Regions from separate parts of the Xanthobacter sp. 91 genome, predicted to be linked through region 2. Evidence: riboswitches for the same ligand, from Rfam matches in the RefSeq annotation. Region 2 holds a riboswitch; the other holds the start of a gene.

Region 1 (8,356 bases), 4.5 Mb from region 2:
AGCTTCGTGATGGCCGAGGCGATGAAGCACATCCCCGCCCTCACCTTCATCGGCACCGCCTTCCTCGGCTGGATCGCCGGCAGCCTCATCGTCACCGATCCGCTGTGGTCCGGCTGGGTCGCGGCCAATGCGGAAGCCCTGTTCGTGCTGGTGCCGCCCGCCGCCGCCATCTTCGTGCTCGCCAACGCGCGCTTCACGGCGGATGCGCGGACCGCCGGGGAGGGGAAAAGGCAAGCCCCGCCACCCAAGCGCGCACACATCCTGCCGGCGGTCGCAACGCCGGCACCGATGGCCGTGGCCGTGCCCGTGAGTGTTGCGGCGCCCGTGAGTGCGGCCGCAGCCCTCGTCCCCGCCCCCATGGCCATTGCCGTGGCCGAGCCCGTCCGCACGGCGGAACCCGTCCTCCCCGCCGCGCCCGTCGCCGCGGTGGCGGAAGTCCCGGCAGCCCCGCCCCCCGCGCCTCCCGCCCGGCCCGCCGCCCCGGTGCGGCGGCCGTCCCAGAACCTGCCGCCTGCGCCCGATTATTCGGACAAGGTGATGATCTACGGGCTGATCGGGCTGTTCGGCCTCGTCGCCGTGGTGATGATCAGCGTGCTCATCATGGCCCACGGGGTCGGCTGAAACGGCGCTCTATCCGCGCCGCGCCCACGGCAGCACCACCGTCTCGCCGTCATGGGTGAGGCGCACGGCGTCCACGCCGAAGGCCTCGGCGAGATAGGTGTCGTCAAGCACCTCGGCCGGCGCGCCCTCGGCGAGGAGCCGGCCGTCCTTCATCAAAGCGAGGCGATCGCAGAAGCGGCCGGCGAGGGTCAGGTCGTGCAGCACCGCCACCACCACGGCGCCACGCCGGGCGGTGTCCCGCAGCAGGGCCATCACTTCCAGCTGATGCAGCGGATCGAGCGCGGCGGAGGGCTCGTCGGCGAGCAGGATGGGTGCTTCCACCGCCAGCGCGCGGGCGAGCAGCACCCGCGCCCGCTCGCCGCCGGAGAGGGCATCGGCAGAGCGGGTGGCGAGCGCCTCCACCCCGGCCGCCGCCATGGCCCGCCGCGCAGCCTCATCCACCGCCGCTGTGCCGTGCGGCAGGCGCCCCAGCGCCACCACCTCCACCACCGGCAAAGGCCAATGGATGCGCCCGTCCTGCGGCAGGTAGGCGATGGTCCGCCCGAGCCCGCGCCGGCCGATCTCGGCGGCGGCGCGGCCATCGTAAAGAACGTTGCCCGAGGTCGGCACTTCGAGGCCGGCCAGCACCCGCATCAGGCTCGTCTTGCCGGCACCGTTGGGGCCGAGGAGGCCGAGGAAGGTGCCGCCCTCGACATCGAGGCTGAGGTCGCGCACCAAAGTCGCGGCGCCGCGCGTGACGCTGACGGAACGGGCGGCGAGCCTCATGCCTCCCTCCCCCTGAGCCGGGCAAGAAGGAACAGGAAGAAGGGCGCGCCGATGAGCGCCGTCACCACGCCGAGCTGAAGCTCCGGCCGGGTGGGCACGAGCCGCACCACGATATCCGCGCCGAGGGTCAGCGCCGCACCGGCGAGCCCGCTCGCGGCCAGCAGCCGGCCCGGCCGGTGGCCCACCAGCGGGCGCACCAGATGCGGCACCACGAGCCCCACGAAGCCGATGGCCCCGGCCACCGCCACGCTCGCCCCCACCGCCGCCGCCGTGCCGCCGATGACCAGCAGCCGCACCCGGCGCAGCGGGAAGCCGAGGCTTTCGGCCGCGTCCTCGCCCAATGTGAGGGCATCGAGCGCCGGCCCGGTGGCGAGCACCAGCCCCCAGCCCACCACCATGAAGGGCAGCGCCAGCGCCACATGCACGAGGCTGCGGTCGGCGAGCGAGCCCATGAGCCAGAACACCAGCTCCAGCGCCGCATAGGGGCTCGGCGCGAGGTTCAGCGCCAGCGCCGTGAGCGCGCCCGCGAGGCTGGAGAGGGCGACGCCGGCGAGGATCAGCATCACCGTTCCCGCCCCGCGTGCCGCAAGAGCGAGCAGCACGGCGGTCGCCGCCGCCGCGCCCATCAGCCCGCCCAAGGGCAGCGCCAGCGCGAAGGAGGCGGAGAAGCCGAAATAGAAGGCGATGACCGCCCCCAGCGCCGCCGCGCCGGAGACGCCCACCACGCCGGGATCGGCCAACGGATTGCGCATCAGTCCCTGCAAGGCCGCCCCGGTGAGGCCGAGGCTGAAGCCCACCGCCGCGCCGAGGATGGCGCGCGGCAGGCGCAGTTCGGACAGCACCAGCGCCGCAAGGCTCTGCCGGCCGGCGAGAAGATCGCCGAAAGCGGCGCCAAGATCGAGCGGCGCATAGCCCACCGCCACCGAGGCTGAGAACAGCGCCAGCACCAGAAGGCCAAGGGCAAGGACGAGGCGCGAGGGCATCAGCGCACACCCTCGGCGGATGCGTGGTGGATGGGGGCCGGTCGCGCCGCTTCCGGCCCGGCGAGCCGCGCCCGCGCCGCCGCGAGCTGCGCCGCCGCCTCGGCGAGGTCCGGCCCGGCGCAGGTCCACAGCTTGAGCGGCAGCGCCAGCGTGCGGTCCTTGAAGGGGGCGAGCGCGGGGTGGTGCAGCAGGGCGTCGGCCAGCGAGGGCGGCGCCGCCTCATCGGCATTCACCACCACGAGATCGGGCGCGGCGCGCACGATCTCCTCCAGCGCCAGCTGGCCCATCTTGTCGGTGGGGAGCTGGGCCGCGAGGTTGGTGAGGCCGGCCTTTTCCATCAGTTCGTCCGCCAGCGAGCCGCGCCCGGTGGTGAAGCCGTTGGGCCGCAGCACCACGGCGGTGGGGCGTGGACCCGCCACCGGCGGCAGGCGGGCGAAGGCCTCTTTCATCCCCCGCACCATGGCCGCGCCCCGCTCCGGCACTCCGAGCCGCGCCGCCACCATGCGGATCTGGGCGTAGGCCTCGTCGAGGGTCTGCGGTTCCGTCAGCTCCAGCACCTCGAAGCCGAGGCGGCGCAGCACGGCGGTGGCGGTGCGGGTGGTGTAGGCGCCGGCGAGCACGAGGTCCGGCTTCAGCGGCACCACCTCTTCCGCCAGCCCGCGATTGACCGGCACGTCGCGCGCGATGTCCGCCACGTTGGAGGCGAGCGGGTCGCGCGCGAGATGGGTGACGGAGAGCACCTGCCCGGGATCAGCGAGGCGCAGCGCCAGCTCGTCCGTGCACAGGTTGAGCGAGACGACGCGGGGCCGGGCGAGCGGCCGACCATGGGCCTCCTCCGCCCGCGCCGGAGCGCAGGCCAGAAGGGCCGCGAGCATCAGCCCGGCCGCCGCGCCTTTCACCAAAACCTCACCGATCAAGCCTCACCGATCATTCCTCACCAATCAAACCTCACCACGTGAGCTTCACCCCGCCATAGGCGCCGAAGCCGGGGGCGAGGAAGCCGTTGGGGTTCTCGTAGGTCTGGTTGAACAGATTGTCGATGCGCCCGAACACGGTGGTGACGGTATTCAGCCGGTAGTTGGCCGCCAGATTCACCACGGTATAGCCGGGCTGGTCGATGTAGTTCGACGTGAGACGCACGATGTCCCACCAGGAAGAGGCATAGACGAGGCTCGCCGCCAGATCGAGTTCGTCGGTCGGCCGCCAGCCCAGCGTCAGGCTGACCTTGTTGTTGGGCCGGCGCAGGGGATAGCAGGAGGTGGCGTTGATGGGCGCGCAGGCGGCACCGAAGGGCTGGCCCGGCGGCACATAGCCCACCACGTCGGTGTAGGTGTAGTCCACCCGCGCATCGATGCGGTCCGTCACCTTCACCGCCACGAACGCCTCCACGCCCTGGGTCACGGCGCTGGAGATGTTGACGTTCTGGAACGTCACCGGATCGTAGCTGATGAGGTTGGTGATGTTGTTGTGGAAGTATGTCACCCCGAACAGCACGCGCTCGCCGAACGCCTTCTGCTCGAAGCCCGCATCCCAGCCTTCGCTCTCCTCCGGCTGGAGGTTCACATTGCCGTAGTAGGGCGCGTAGAGCTGGTAAAGCGTGGGCGCCTTGAAGCCGGTGCCGTAGCTCGCCTTCAGCTTGGTGCCGGTCTCGTCGAACAGCAGCGCCGGGGCGAGGCGGAAGGTGGTGTGGTCGCCGAAGCTGTCGTCGGCGTCGTAGCGCACGTTGGCGGCGAAGAAGAGCCGGTTCCAGACGTTGCCCTGGTACTCGGCATAGACGCCCGTGTCGCCGGTGGAGGCGTCCACATTGGTGTAGGCGGTGGAGGAGGTGATGGACTCGTTCCGCCGCTCGGCGCCCACCAGCAGGTTTTGGCCCGGCGCCATCAGATAGTTGGAGCGCACGTAATAGACCTGCCGGTCGCCGTCATAGGTGCCGTTCACGCTCGGGTTCGGCCCCACGGTGGGGTTCGACGTGGTCAGCTCGCTGGCGCCGAAGGAGGTGACGAGAGCGCCGTCCAGCGCGGTCCACACGCCCTCCCCCTTGGTGAAGAACATGCCCGTATAGGCGGTGGAGCGCAGCGCCGCCGGGATGCCGGCATAGGTGGGCGGGGGGAAGACGTCCGGCGTGAAGGCGAGGCTGGTGTCGATGTAGCGGGCGACGAAATTCACCGCGAAGGTTTCGGTGGCCTGCCAGTCGAGCCGGGTGGAGTAGGTCCAGTTGTCGTAGGCGTTGGGATTGCGCGGCCAGAAGGGGGGCACGATGTTCTGCGGCGTCACCGGGATCTCGGTGGACGAGAAGTGGGTGACGTTAAACGAATAGGCCAGCTTCTCGGTGGCGCCGGTGAGGCTCGCATACTGGTTGAAGGTGCCGAGCGCGCCGCCCTCCGCATAGGCGGACACCTTGGGCGGCCCCTCGCCCTTCTTGGTGGTGATGGAGATGACGCCGCCGATGGCATCCGAGCCATAGAGGCCGGACTGCGGGCCGCGCAGCACCTCCACCCGCTCGAGATCGGACGCCAGCAACTTGCCGAAATCGAACGCGCCGTTGGTGGCGGCGGGATTGCCGGCGTCGATGCCGTCGATCAGCACCTTCACATGGTTGGAATTGGTGCCGCGGATGAACACCGATGTGGTGCCGCCCGGCCCGCCCGTCTGCACCACGTTGAGGCCGGGCAGCGATTGCAGCACGTCCGGCAGGGTGCGCTGCTGGTTGCGGGCGATGTCCTGCTCGGTGACGATGCTGACGGAACTCGCCACCTCGGTCTCGGGCGTGGGAATGCCGGTGGCGCTCACCACGATGGTGGGCAGGTCGCCCGCATTCTGGTCGTCCGCCGTCTGGGCGAGGGCGGGCGCAACACAGGCAAGCGGAACACAGGCGAGCGTGAGCAGGGCCGCGGCCGGCAGTGCGCGGCGGGATCGGGACGGGACGGCGGAAGACATGAAGGCACTCGACGGCACGGGTGGTCCGTCACCGCGAACGAGGCATTCCCGGCCATATCGGGCCCGGAAAAACCGCCATCAGGAGAACCCCGCCCGACGTGCTCGCGCGTGACCACGGCTGACGGCAGGTCTCCTGGCTCGCGGGTCATCGCCTAGACTGCCGCCTTCCCAGGTCTCGCGACCCAGTGGCTGATGGCAGAGGACTCGCCGCTTACAGTTGCGGGGGCAGCCACGGCATTTCCGGTGAGACCGGAGCACCGCGTTCCCTTTTGATCCCTTGCGGGAACCGTCACCGCGACCATAGGCGGCGGCCGCCCCCTGCGTCAACGGCACCTTCGCAGATGCAAAAACCTGAACGCAACTGCGGAAAGACCGCGCCGGGAGGCGTATCGCCCGATCACATCTTGCTCATTGCTTCAACAATGCGTGGTCCGAAATCACCGGCGACCCGCATCGCGAGCGTGCGGCTGCCTGCAAAAACGGCAGCAGCAAAGGCCGCACCCGACATTCCGCTAGGTTATGGTGGCGCGCCCCGCTCAATTCGCTTAAACGATTGAGAGCCGCCCCGCCACCGAGCGGGCGGGTACTACAAAAGTATAATAACCGAATAATCGGGAACACAGGGAGTAGAAGATGCGACTGAGGAGCATGGTCGCGGCTTTGGCCGCAGGCGTTGCCGTTTTCGGGCTTGCCTTTTCCGGTGCAGCTTACGCCGCCGACCCCATCAAAATCGGCCTGACCGGCCCCTTCACCGGCGGCTCGTCCTCCATGGGCGTCAGCATGCGCGACGGCGTGAAGCTCGCGGTGGAAGAGGTCAACAAGGCCGGCGGCGTGCTCGGCCGTCCGTTGCAGCTCATCGAGCGCGATGACGAGGCCAAGAACGAGGTGGGCGTGCAGATCGCCCAGGAGCTGATCAACAAGGAAGGCGTCGTCGCCACCCTCGGCTACATCAACACCGGCGTCGCCCTCGCCTCCCAGCGCTTCTACCAGGAAGCCGAGATCCCGGTGATCAACAACGTGGCCACCGGCACCCTGATCTCCAAGCAGTTCGTGCCGCCGGACAACAAGAACAACTACATCTTCCGCACCTCCGCGAACGACGCCATCCAGAGCGCCATGATCGCCGAGGAAGCGGTGAAGCGGCAGGGCTTCAAGAAGCCGGCCATCCTCGCCGACTCGACCAATTACGGCCAGCTCGGCCGCGCCGATCTGGTGAAGGCCCTCGCCACCATGGGCGTGAAGCCGGTCGCCGAAGAGAAGTTCAACATCGGCGATACCGACATGACCGCGCAGCTGCTGCGCGCCAAGGAAGCCGGCGCCGACGTGGTGCTGACCTACGCCATCGGCCCCGAGCTGGCGCAGATCGCCAACGGCATGGCCAAGCTCGGCTGGAAGGTGCCCATGATCGGCTCGTGGACGCTCTCCATGGCCAACTTCATCGACACCGCCGGTGCCAACGGCAACGGCGCGATGATGCCGCAGACCTTCATCCAGCTGCCCGACACCCCCAAGCGCAAGGCGTTCATCGAGGCCTATCAGGCCGCCTACAAGATCGATCGCATGCCTTCGCCGGTCTCGGCCGCGCAGGGCTATGATTCGGTGCTGCTGCTCGCCGCCGCCATCAAGCAGGCCGGCTCCACCGACGGCCGCAAGGTCCGCGACGCGCTGGAAAACCTCAACACCAAGGTCGAGGGCGTCGTCACCGTCTACGACAAGCCCTTCTCCGCCACCGACCACGAGGCCATCACCGCCAACATCCCGGTGTTCGGCCTCGTCAAGGACGGCCGCGTCGTCGCCGCCCATCCCGAAGACATCGCCGGCGACAAGGCGGTGCGTGTGAAGCCCAAGAACTGAGGCTGAGCGGGCTCGAGTTCCGGTTCGCTGACCCAGCCACTGTGTGCACCGTCGTCCCCCGGCTTGTCCGGAAGTTGGCTTCTGCCGACTTCCGGCTCTTGGAAAAGGAACCCGGCACCAGCCGGGTTCCGGGGGACCCACGGAAAGTCTGGAAGGCCGCTCTGATGAATGGGCGCCGGCCCAGCGGCGAAGTGGATGCCCCGGACAAGCCGGGGCATGACGGCACTGGGTGGGGTATCGGTTCATAACCGGCCCCAACGACCCGCCCCTTCGCCCACACCATTCGGATCGCCGCGCCATGGAGCGCGGCGGCCGGTTCGCCCGGAACCCTGCCCCGACGCGGGGGCCGCGCCCCCTTCCGGAGACCGTCATGAACGTCCTGTCGCAGCTCATCGTGAGCGGCATCGCCGTAGGCATGATCTACGGCGTCATCGCCTTCAGCTACCAGCTCACCTTCGCCACCTCGAAAACCCTGAACTTCGGCCAGGGCGAGGCCCTGATGCTCGGGGCGCTGGTGGGCCTCACCACCATCAATTTCCTCATCGGGCAGGCGCTCGGCACCCTGTGGGCCTACCTGCTCATGCTGCCCATCGTCTTCGCCTTCGGCCTCGCGCAGGGCGCGGTGGTGGAATGGCTCGGCGTGCGGCAGGCGGTGAAGGCGAAGTCGGAAGCCGGCTGGATCATGGCGACCATCGCCCTCGGCATCATCTTCCGCAATCTCGCCGAGAACATCTGGGGCCGCGACGCTTTGCGCTTCCCCTCCCCGCTGCCCGAGGCGGCGCTCACCATCGGGCCGGTGCGCATCCAGCCCATGGAGATCGCCATCGTCATCGGCGCGCTCGCCATAATGCTGGCGGTGGAAATCTTCAACCGGCGGTCCATCTTCGGCAAGGCCGTGGTGGCCACCGCCAATGACCGCGACGCGGCGGGCCTGATGGGCATCGACACGCGGCGCGTCATCACCTTCTCCTACGCCCTGTCGTCCATGACCGCCGCCTTCGCCGGCGTGCTCATCGCCCCCGTCACCCTCACCGGCGCCACCATGGGCGCGGTGCTGGGGCTGAAGGCGTTCGCGGTGGCCATCATCGGCGGCCTGTCGAGCGGCATGGGTGTCATCGTCGGCGGCCTCATCCTCGGCATCACCGAGACGCTGACCGGCTACTACATCTCCACCGGATACAAGGACGTGCCCGGCC
Region 2 (8,356 bases):
TGTGCCTTGTTGGCCACCCGCAGCGATGACACGGGCCAGATCACCAGACGATAGCCCATAGCCTCGAACTCGGAAGCGGTGAAGAAGGGGGTTCGGCCAAACTCGGTCATGTTGGCGAGCAGCGGCACGCCGGGCATGCGCCGTGCGAATTCGCGGAACATCTCCGCATCGTTGAGCGCCTCGGGGAAGATGGCGTCGGCTCCCGCTTCAACGTAGAGCTTGGCGCGGGCCACCGCCCCGTCGATCCCCTCGCTGGCCGCCGCGTCGGTCCGCGCGATGAGGTAGAGGTGGCGCCGGGCTTTGGCGGCGGCGGCTACCTTGGCAGCCATGTCGCGGGCGTCCGCCAGCTTCTTGTCGTTCAGGTGGCCGCATTTCTTCGGAAGAAGCTGATCCTCGATGTGGACCGCCCCGGCGCCAGCCTCCTCGAAAGTGCGCACCATGTGCATCACGTTGAGCGCTTCGCCATAGCCGGTGTCGCCGTCCACCAGCACCGGCAGGCCGCTCGCGCGGGCCACCTGACGGATGAAGAAAGCAACTTCATCCACGGTGATGATGCCGAGGTCCGGCAGGCCCATGGACGCCGTCATGGCGGCGCCGGAGAGATAGAGGGCATTGAAGCCGGCTGCCTTCGCCTGCAGCGCAGCCATGCCGTTGTGCGTGCCGGGAATCTTCAGGATCCCATTGGCCTCCACGAGGGCCCGGAAGCGGGTGCCGGCAGGCGCGGCGGGGCGATCGGATGCGACGAGATAGGGCATGTGTCTCTCTTTCAGGCCGCGCGGACGGCGGCGCGACCGCGCGCTTCCAGCGGCACGAACACCTGGTGCTCCGGCCCCACATAATTGGCCGATGGGCGGATGATCTTGTTGTCGGCGCGCTGCTCCAGAATGTGCGCGCTCCAGCCCGACGTGCGGGCGATGACGAAGAGTGGCGTGAACAGAGCCGTGGGTATCCCCATCATGTGGTAGGAGACCGCGCTGAACCAATCGAGATTGGCGAACATCTTCTTGGTCTCGCCCATCACCTGCTCGATGCGGCTGGCGATCTCGAACATGCGGAGCGCGCCCGCCTCGATGGACAGCCGCCGCGCCACCTCGCGGATGACCACGTTGCGCGGGTCGGCCACGGTGTAGACCGGGTGGCCGAAGCCGATCACCACTTCCTTGGCGGCGATCCGGCGGCGAATGTCCGCCTCCGCCTCGTCCGGGTCGGCGTAGCGCTTCTGGATTTCGAAGGCGACTTCGTTGGCGCCGCCGTGCTTCGGCCCGCGCAGGGCGCCGATGGCGCCGGTGATGGCCGAGTAGAAATCCGCCCCCGTGCCGGCGATGGAGCGGGCGGTGAAGGTGGAAGCGTTGAATTCGTGCTCCGCATAGAGGATCAGCGAGGTGTGCATCGCTCGCACATGGCTCGCGCTCGGCGCGCGACCGTGCAGAAGATGGAGGAAATGCCCGCCGATGGTGTCGTCGTCCGTCTCCACCTCGATGCGCCGGCCGTTCTGGGAGAAGTGGAACCAGTAGAGCAGCATGGAGCCGAGGGAGGCCATCAGCCGGTCGGCGATGTCCCGTGCAAGGTGTGTGATCGCCCGGCGTGCCCGCAGCGTGCTTTCCCGATGATCGGCAGACCTATTGCCGTGGACGAGACTCTGAGCGTGTTCACGCCCTATGCCGCTGGCTAGGATATGATCGCACGTGGTCTAGGATTTAAGCGTGACAGCAATCTAAATCGCCCAAATCTGCCGCGTTCCACGGGCATGGAGCCCCCCAAGGCTCAAATTTCTTTCGTAACAGCGAAGTTGTTGTCTCGTGCAAGCTTTTGTCGAGGTTTTACATGGGTCAGCCCGGCAGAATGACGACGGAAAATGAGGGTGCACATGTGTTGGTTCGCCTCACATGGAATGATCTCCCACCCATCGATCGAGACCGCCGCATCAGGGCATCGGAAGGCCTCGCGAGGCTTATGGCGCGAAAGCTCGACGGCGGTGATTATGCGGTTGGCGAAGGATGGATGTCGTTCAGGGTTCCCGATCCCGGAGAGCGCCGGCTTGAGGCGTTTACCAAGCGGATGGAGACTCGTATCGGCGAGATACTGTTCGCCCCGCTTACCCCGAAAGCCGTTGACAGGGCTCTTGGCATCACTCCCAGAGAGCGCATTCGTTGGTACAAGGATGGGCGCCTTCCCACCTGCGGCCGGGAAAAAACCGACCATGGCGACCGCACAATTCAGTTCCCTATGTTTCCATTTGCAAATATCGCCAGCATCCAGGCGAACCCCCAGCCGAGACCGATGTCCACACAGCATTCGATCACCATTTTCCGATATAAAGATGTCCTTATATGCCGTTGACGCACTGGCGTTTGGCGCGTACGTAGACGGCGTCGTGGTTCTCTGGGCCGTTTGTGGCACCGGAGCTAAGAGGGAAGCCGGTTTAATGCCGGCGCTGCCCCCGCAACTGTAAGCGGCGAGCTGACGTCCATTCATGTCACTGGGAGCAATCCTGGGAAGACGGACGACCGGCCGAGACCCGTGAGCCAGGAGACCTGCCCCGACAACATACGTACTCGGGCGGGGTGTCCTGGTGGTGCGCTTGGGTCTCGGTTGGCTCGCGCCCACCGCGCCCTGTCGCGGCTGCCATGGCCTTCGCCCATTCAACGGAAGGGTTGAAGAGCCGTGACGACGATCACCACACCACCCCCCGCCATTCCCGTGGCCACGCTCGGGACTCCCCGCATCGGTCCACGCCGGGAGCTGAAGGCTGCGCTTGAAAGCTATTGGGCCGGGAAGACCGGCGACGCGGAGCTGCTGGACATCTCCGCTGCCCTGCGGGCCGCGAACTGGGCCCGCCAGAAGGCGCGCGGCGTGACCGTGATCCCGTCCAACGACTTCTCCCTCTACGATCAGGTGTTGGACACCAGCGTGATGGTCGGCGCCATTCCGGAAGTCTATGGCTGGCGCGGTGGAAAAGTCCCGCTCTCGGTCTATTTCGCCATGGCCCGGGGCGCTGATGGCGCGGCGTCCGAGGCCTCCTGTGGCCATTCCCATCACGGGGACGGAAGTGCAGGGCAGGGGGCGCCGGCGCAGGAAATGACGAAGTGGTTCGACACCAATTATCATTACATGGTGCCGGAATTCGCTCCGAACCAGACCTTTCAGCTCGCCAGCCTGAAGGCGGTGGACGAGTATCGCGAGGCCAAAGCCCTCGGCTATGAAACCCGGCCGGTGCTGCTCGGGCCTGTCACCTTCCTGAAGCTCGGCAAGAGCAAGGAGGCGGGCTTCGATCCCCTGAGCCTCCTCGGCAACATCCTGCCGGTCTATGTGGATGTGCTCCGCCGCCTGTCCGCCAACGGCGCCGAGTGGGTGCAGATCGACGAGCCCTGTCTCGTGCTCGATCTCGACAATGCTGCGCGTGACGCCCTGCGGCGTGCCTATGCCTCCATCGCGCACGCTCTGCCCAAACTCAAGATCATGCTCGCCACCTATTTCGGCGCGCTCGGCGACAATCTCGATGCGACCCTGTCCCTTCCGGTCGCCGGACTCCATGTGGACCTGGTTCGTGCGCCGGAACAGCTTGAGGCGGTGGTGGAGAAAGCCCGTCCGGGCCTCGTGCTGTCGCTTGGGGCGATCGATGGTCGCAACATCTGGCGTGCCAACCTGTCCGCGCTCGCGGAGCGTCTGAAGGCAGTGGTCGCCCGGCGCGGCACCGATCATGTGCAGCTTGCTCCCTCATGCTCGCTTCTCCACGTACCGGTGGATCTCGATCAGGAGACCGATCTCGATCCGGACCTGAAGTCCTGGCTCGCCTTCTCGCTGCAGAAAATGGACGAGCTTGCCGTGCTCTCGGCCGCGCTTTCGGGCGACAGCGCGCGGGTGAAGGACGCGCTGGATGCCTCCGCTGCGGCAGCTGAAGCGCGTCGGACGTCGCCCAAGGTGCACAACGCGGCAGTCGCGGCGCGAACCGGCGCGGTCACGGCCGCCATGGCCCGCCGCACGAGCCCGTTCAGCACGCGTGCCGAACTCCAGCACAAGCGCTTCGGCCTTCCCGCCTTTCCCACCACGACCATCGGCTCATTTCCGCAGACTGCCGAAGTGCGCCAGGCCCGTTCAGCTCATGCCAAGGGTGCGCTCAGCGATGACGCTTACACCCAATTCCTGCGCGAGGAGACCGCGCGTGCGGTGCGCTGGCAGGAGGACATCGGCCTCGACGTGCTGGTCCACGGCGAGTTCGAACGTAACGACATGGTTCAGTATTTCGGCGAGCAGCTCTCCGGTTTCGCCTTCACCAAGCACGGCTGGGTCCAGAGCTACGGCTCGCGCTATGTACGGCCGCCCATCCTGTTCGGCGACGTCGCCCGCCCGGCGCCCATGACCGTGGAGTGGTGGCGCTACGCCCAGTCGCTGACGCAGAAGCCGCTCAAGGGGATGCTCACCGGGCCGGTCACCATCCTCAACTGGTCGTTTGTGCGCGATGACCTTCCGCGCAGCGCTGCATGCCGGCAGATCGCCCTCGCCATCGCGACGAGGTGGAAGATCTGGAGCAGGCGGGCGCCGCCATGATCCAGATCGACGAGGCGGCCCTGCGCGAGGGACTGCCGCTGCGCCGGAGCCAGTGGGGTGAATATCTCCGGTGGGCGGTGGAGTGCTTCCGTCTGTGCTCGTCCGGCGTCGGCGACCAGACGCAGATCCACACCCACATGTGCTATTCCGAGTTCAACGACATTATCGATGCTATCGGTGCCATGGACGCGGACGTCATCTCCATCGAGACCTCGCGCTCGAAGATGGAGCTGCTCGATGCTTTCCGCAGCTACAAGTACCCGAACGAGATCGGGCCCGGCGTCTACGACATCCATTCCCCCCGCGTGCCCGCCGTCTCCGAAATGACGGATCTGCTGTCCCGTGCCCGCCAGCGGCTGGATGACAGCCAGATCTGGATCAATCCCGATTGCGGCCTGAAGACACGCAAGTGGGAGGAGGTGAAGCCAGCGCTCGTCAACATGGTCGCCGCCGCGCGGGCTATCAGGTCAGCCACGAACTGATCCGAAGCAGGCAGGCGCGGGCGGACAGCCTGCGCCCGCCATGAAGGCGCCGGCCTGCCCACGGGTTGGAGCGCGCGTGGCGTCACCGGCTCGCTGTCTCTCGTGGGCGCGCTCCACGGATTTTCACAGCCCGCGTCGTTCAAATCCGCCAGCCGGGCGGCGGAGCATACCTAAAGGGTCCGTGCTCTGCAGCAGGTGAGCGTTCGAAAGGGTAGTCAGGATTTGCAGGGGTTTCGTCCGGGCTGCTGCTGCCTGATCTCGCGTTGCAGACACTCAGGGCAAAGGCAATCCCCTTCGGCCTGCCTGACCTCCAGTTTTGGCAGATCCTGGCACCAGCACCATGAATCGGAAACCGAGGACGCCGATCCGCACGTGAATTCAGCGCCGCATCTTTCGCAGAGCAGCCGACGGATCGGAACGACAACAGGCACGGCATCGCCTCGCGCTTGATCGCGGATCGGCGTCCCAGCGCTGACAGCCTCTTGAAACTGGGACCGGTGTAACCCGCAGACGATCATATTGCTTCCCATTCTGGAAGATGGAAGCTCTATCTCTGAACGTGGTCAGGCCGATGGGCCGGGCGCTGTGCGGCTTCTGCCTGAACGCCCCGGATGCACCGCCGCCCAGCTGCGGACGGCGGTACGAAACCGTTCAGGGTGCGGGGTTTCCGTGCAGTTGGTGCAGGGCGTCGATGCGGTCTTCGATCTCCGGCGTCAGGGTCACGTCGAGCGCGCCGAGATCTTCCTCCAGCTGCGCGAGGGTGGTGGCGCCGATGATGTTGGAGGTCACGAACGGCCGGCTGGTGACGAAGGCGAGGGCGAGCTGGGCGGGCGTCAGGCCCAGCTCGCGGGCGAGGGCCACGTAGGCGCGCACCGCCTCTTCCGTGCCGGGCTTCTCGTAACGCTGGGTGCGGTTGAACAGCGTTTTGCGGGCACCGGCGGGCAAGGCGCCGTCGAGATATTTGCCGGTCAGAAAGCCCTGCGCCAGCGGCGAATAGGCGAGCAGGCCCACGTCCTCGCGCTGGTGGAATTCGGCAAGGCCGGTCTCATAGGTGCGGTTCACGAGGTTGTAGGCGTTCTGCACCGAGGCGACGCGCGGGCCGATGCCCTTTTCCGCTGCGGCGAGGAAGGCGGATAGGCCCCAGGCGGTCTCGTTGGAGAGGCCGATATGGCGCACCTTCCCGGCCTTCACCAAGGCATCGAGGGCGGCCAGCGTCTCCTCCACCGCCACCTCCGGTCCGTCGCCGCCGCCGCGCGCGCGGGTGGTGGCGCGCTGGCCGAACAGGGGCACGGCGCGGTCGGGCCAGTGGAGCTGGTAGAGGTCGATGTAATCGGTGCCGAGGCGCTTCAGCGAGCCCTCGATGGCTTCGTTGATGTTCTTCGCATCGAGCCGCGTGGTGCTGCCATCGGCGCGGAAATAGGTGGCGTCCGAGCGGCCCACCACCTTGGTGGCGATCACCACCTTGTCGCGGCCGCCGCGCGCATTCAGCCAGGAGCCGATGATGCGCTCGGTGGCGCCCTGTGTCTCGGCCTTGGGCGGGATGGGATAAAGCTCGGCGGCGTCGATGAGATTGATGCCGCGGTCGCGGGCGATGTCGAGCTGGGCGTGGCCCTCGGCCTCGGTGTTCTGCTCGCCGAACGTCATGGTGCCGAGCGCGATGGACGACACCGTGATGCCGGTGCGCCCGAGGGGGCGATAATCAAGCATGGGGAAATGGAAATCCACAGGAGGGAACGGCGCGGAGGGTGGCTGCGCGGGCTGGCCACGTCAATGCGGGAACGGGACGCCGTGGCGCTCGGCGATCAGCTCCAGGATGCGGCGGATGTCGGTGACGAAACGGTAGGTGCCATAGGCCTGCGCATCCGCCGGGAGGGGCGCCGCGTCGCCGAGGATGAGGACGGGCAGGCCCTGATTGTCCGGCCCGAGCAGCGCCACCACCTCGGCCCGCGGCCGCAGGAAGGAGACGCGCTTCACGGTGATGCGGCTGGCGAGGCCCGGATTGCTCGCAAGCACCCCCTCGATCTGGTTGCAGTCGGGGCAAAAGTAGCGCCGGCCGGGCTTCTGCGGATCAGTGAAGCCGGGGGCGAGGAGGATGAGGAAGTCGCGGCTCATGGGGTGGGGCGTCCGGTGGCAGGGAAAACCTGGGCTGATGAAAAAGGCGGGCCCACGCGGGTGAGGCGCAGGCCCGGAAGGCGGGGAGGAAGGGAAAAAGGGCGTCAGGCGGTGCCGGCGGTGAAGGCCTCCAGCGGCTCGCCGTCTATGATGGCGGAGGGGCGCCCATCCACGCCCACCGGCACGTCGCCCTTGAGCGTGATGCGGTAGAGCTGGCGGTCGAAGTCGAGCGTATAGATGTCGCGCGGGGCGAGGTGCGCGGTGGCGCGGTTGTCCCAGAAGGCGATGGAGCCCGGCCGCCAGCGGAAGCGCACGGTGAATTCCGGTCGGGTGATGTGCTCGAACAGCAGGTCCAGCAACTGCTGGCTCTCGCGCGGGGTGAGGCCGGTGACGCTCTTGAGGAAGGAGGGGCTGACGAACAGCACCCGCTCGCCGGTCTCGGGGATGACGCGCACCAGCGGGTGCTCGCTCACCAGCGGACGGCGGCGGTTCTTCTCCTTGAAGTCGGCGGTGCCGGCCTGCCCCTCGGGCGGGGCGAAGGCGTGGATGCCGCGCAGGGTATCGACGAAGCCGCGCAAAGTGGGCGACAGCGCCTCATAGGCGACGGCGAGGTTGGTCCAGAAGGTGTCGCCGCCATAGGGCGGGATGGTGACGCCGCGCAGGATGGAGGCGGCGGGCGGGTTCACCGCGGCGGTCACGTCCGTATGCCAGCCGGTCCACGGGCGGATCAGTGGCTCGCCGGTGTGGCGCGTCGCGAAACGGTCGCGGCCGACGGAATAGACCTGCGGATAGCCTTCTACGAAGCCGAACACGGGATGGCCGATGGTGGGCGCGCCGAAGGCCGAGGCCAGCGCCACATGCTCGGCATGGCTCAGCGGCTGGTCGCGGAAGAACACCACCTTCCACTTGAGCAGCGCGGCGCGGATTTCGTCCACCACCTCCGGCGAAAGCGAGCGGGAGAGGTCCGGCGCCTCGATCTCCGCGCCGATGTGGCCGGTGAGCGGATGCACGGCGATGTGGCGCGGCGGCAGGTCGGCAAAACCGCCTTCGCTGGAGGAGATGGGCGCGGCGCTGGGCATCGGTTTTCCTTTCCTGACAGGCGTTTGACGCGGGCGGTGGCCGCACGCGCCGGCGCGCCGGATGGTTCCCGACGCCGGTAGCTCGACTATAATCTATCTTTTTCATCGATTTTATCTAAAAATAATTGACGCCCC

Evidence for each region. Region 2 has a riboswitch for cobalamin ahead of metE (5-methyltetrahydropteroyltriglutamate--homocysteine S-methyltransferase). Riboswitches for the same ligand answer to the same signal wherever they lie in the genome.
Region 1: linked by a shared signal. The riboswitch ahead of A37E_RS0100650 (TonB-dependent receptor) and the one ahead of metE (5-methyltetrahydropteroyltriglutamate--homocysteine S-methyltransferase) in region 2 are both predicted to bind cobalamin.

The regions. Positions count from the first base shown of each region.
Region 1 covers NZ_JNIB01000001.1:95,348-103,703, forward strand. Annotated here, with positions in the region: gene A37E_RS25725 (YjbE family putative metal transport protein) at 1-621, shown strand, start outside; gene A37E_RS0100635 (ABC transporter ATP-binding protein) at 631-1,386, opposite strand; gene A37E_RS0100640 (iron ABC transporter permease) at 1,383-2,369, opposite strand; gene A37E_RS0100645 (ABC transporter substrate-binding protein) at 2,369-3,286, opposite strand; gene A37E_RS0100650 (TonB-dependent receptor) at 3,318-5,306, opposite strand; cobalamin riboswitch at 5,412-5,612, opposite strand; gene A37E_RS0100655 (ABC transporter substrate-binding protein) at 5,940-7,160, shown strand; gene A37E_RS0100660 (branched-chain amino acid ABC transporter permease) at 7,531-8,356, shown strand, end outside.
Region 2 covers NZ_JNIB01000001.1:4,589,380-4,597,735, forward strand. Annotated here, with positions in the region: gene prpB (methylisocitrate lyase) at 1-755, opposite strand, end outside; partial or broken gene A37E_RS0121430 (citrate/2-methylcitrate synthase) at 767-1,564, opposite strand; gene A37E_RS27510 (short-chain fatty acyl-CoA regulator family protein) at 1,568-1,672, shown strand; gene A37E_RS27095 (hypothetical protein) at 1,825-2,340, shown strand; cobalamin riboswitch at 2,359-2,557, shown strand; partial or broken gene metE (5-methyltetrahydropteroyltriglutamate--homocysteine S-methyltransferase) at 2,674-5,030, shown strand; gene A37E_RS26635 (cysteine-rich CWC family protein) at 5,246-5,560, opposite strand; gene A37E_RS0121440 (aldo/keto reductase) at 5,682-6,737, opposite strand; gene A37E_RS0121445 (DUF3088 domain-containing protein) at 6,798-7,142, opposite strand; gene A37E_RS0121450 (TauD/TfdA family dioxygenase) at 7,247-8,221, opposite strand.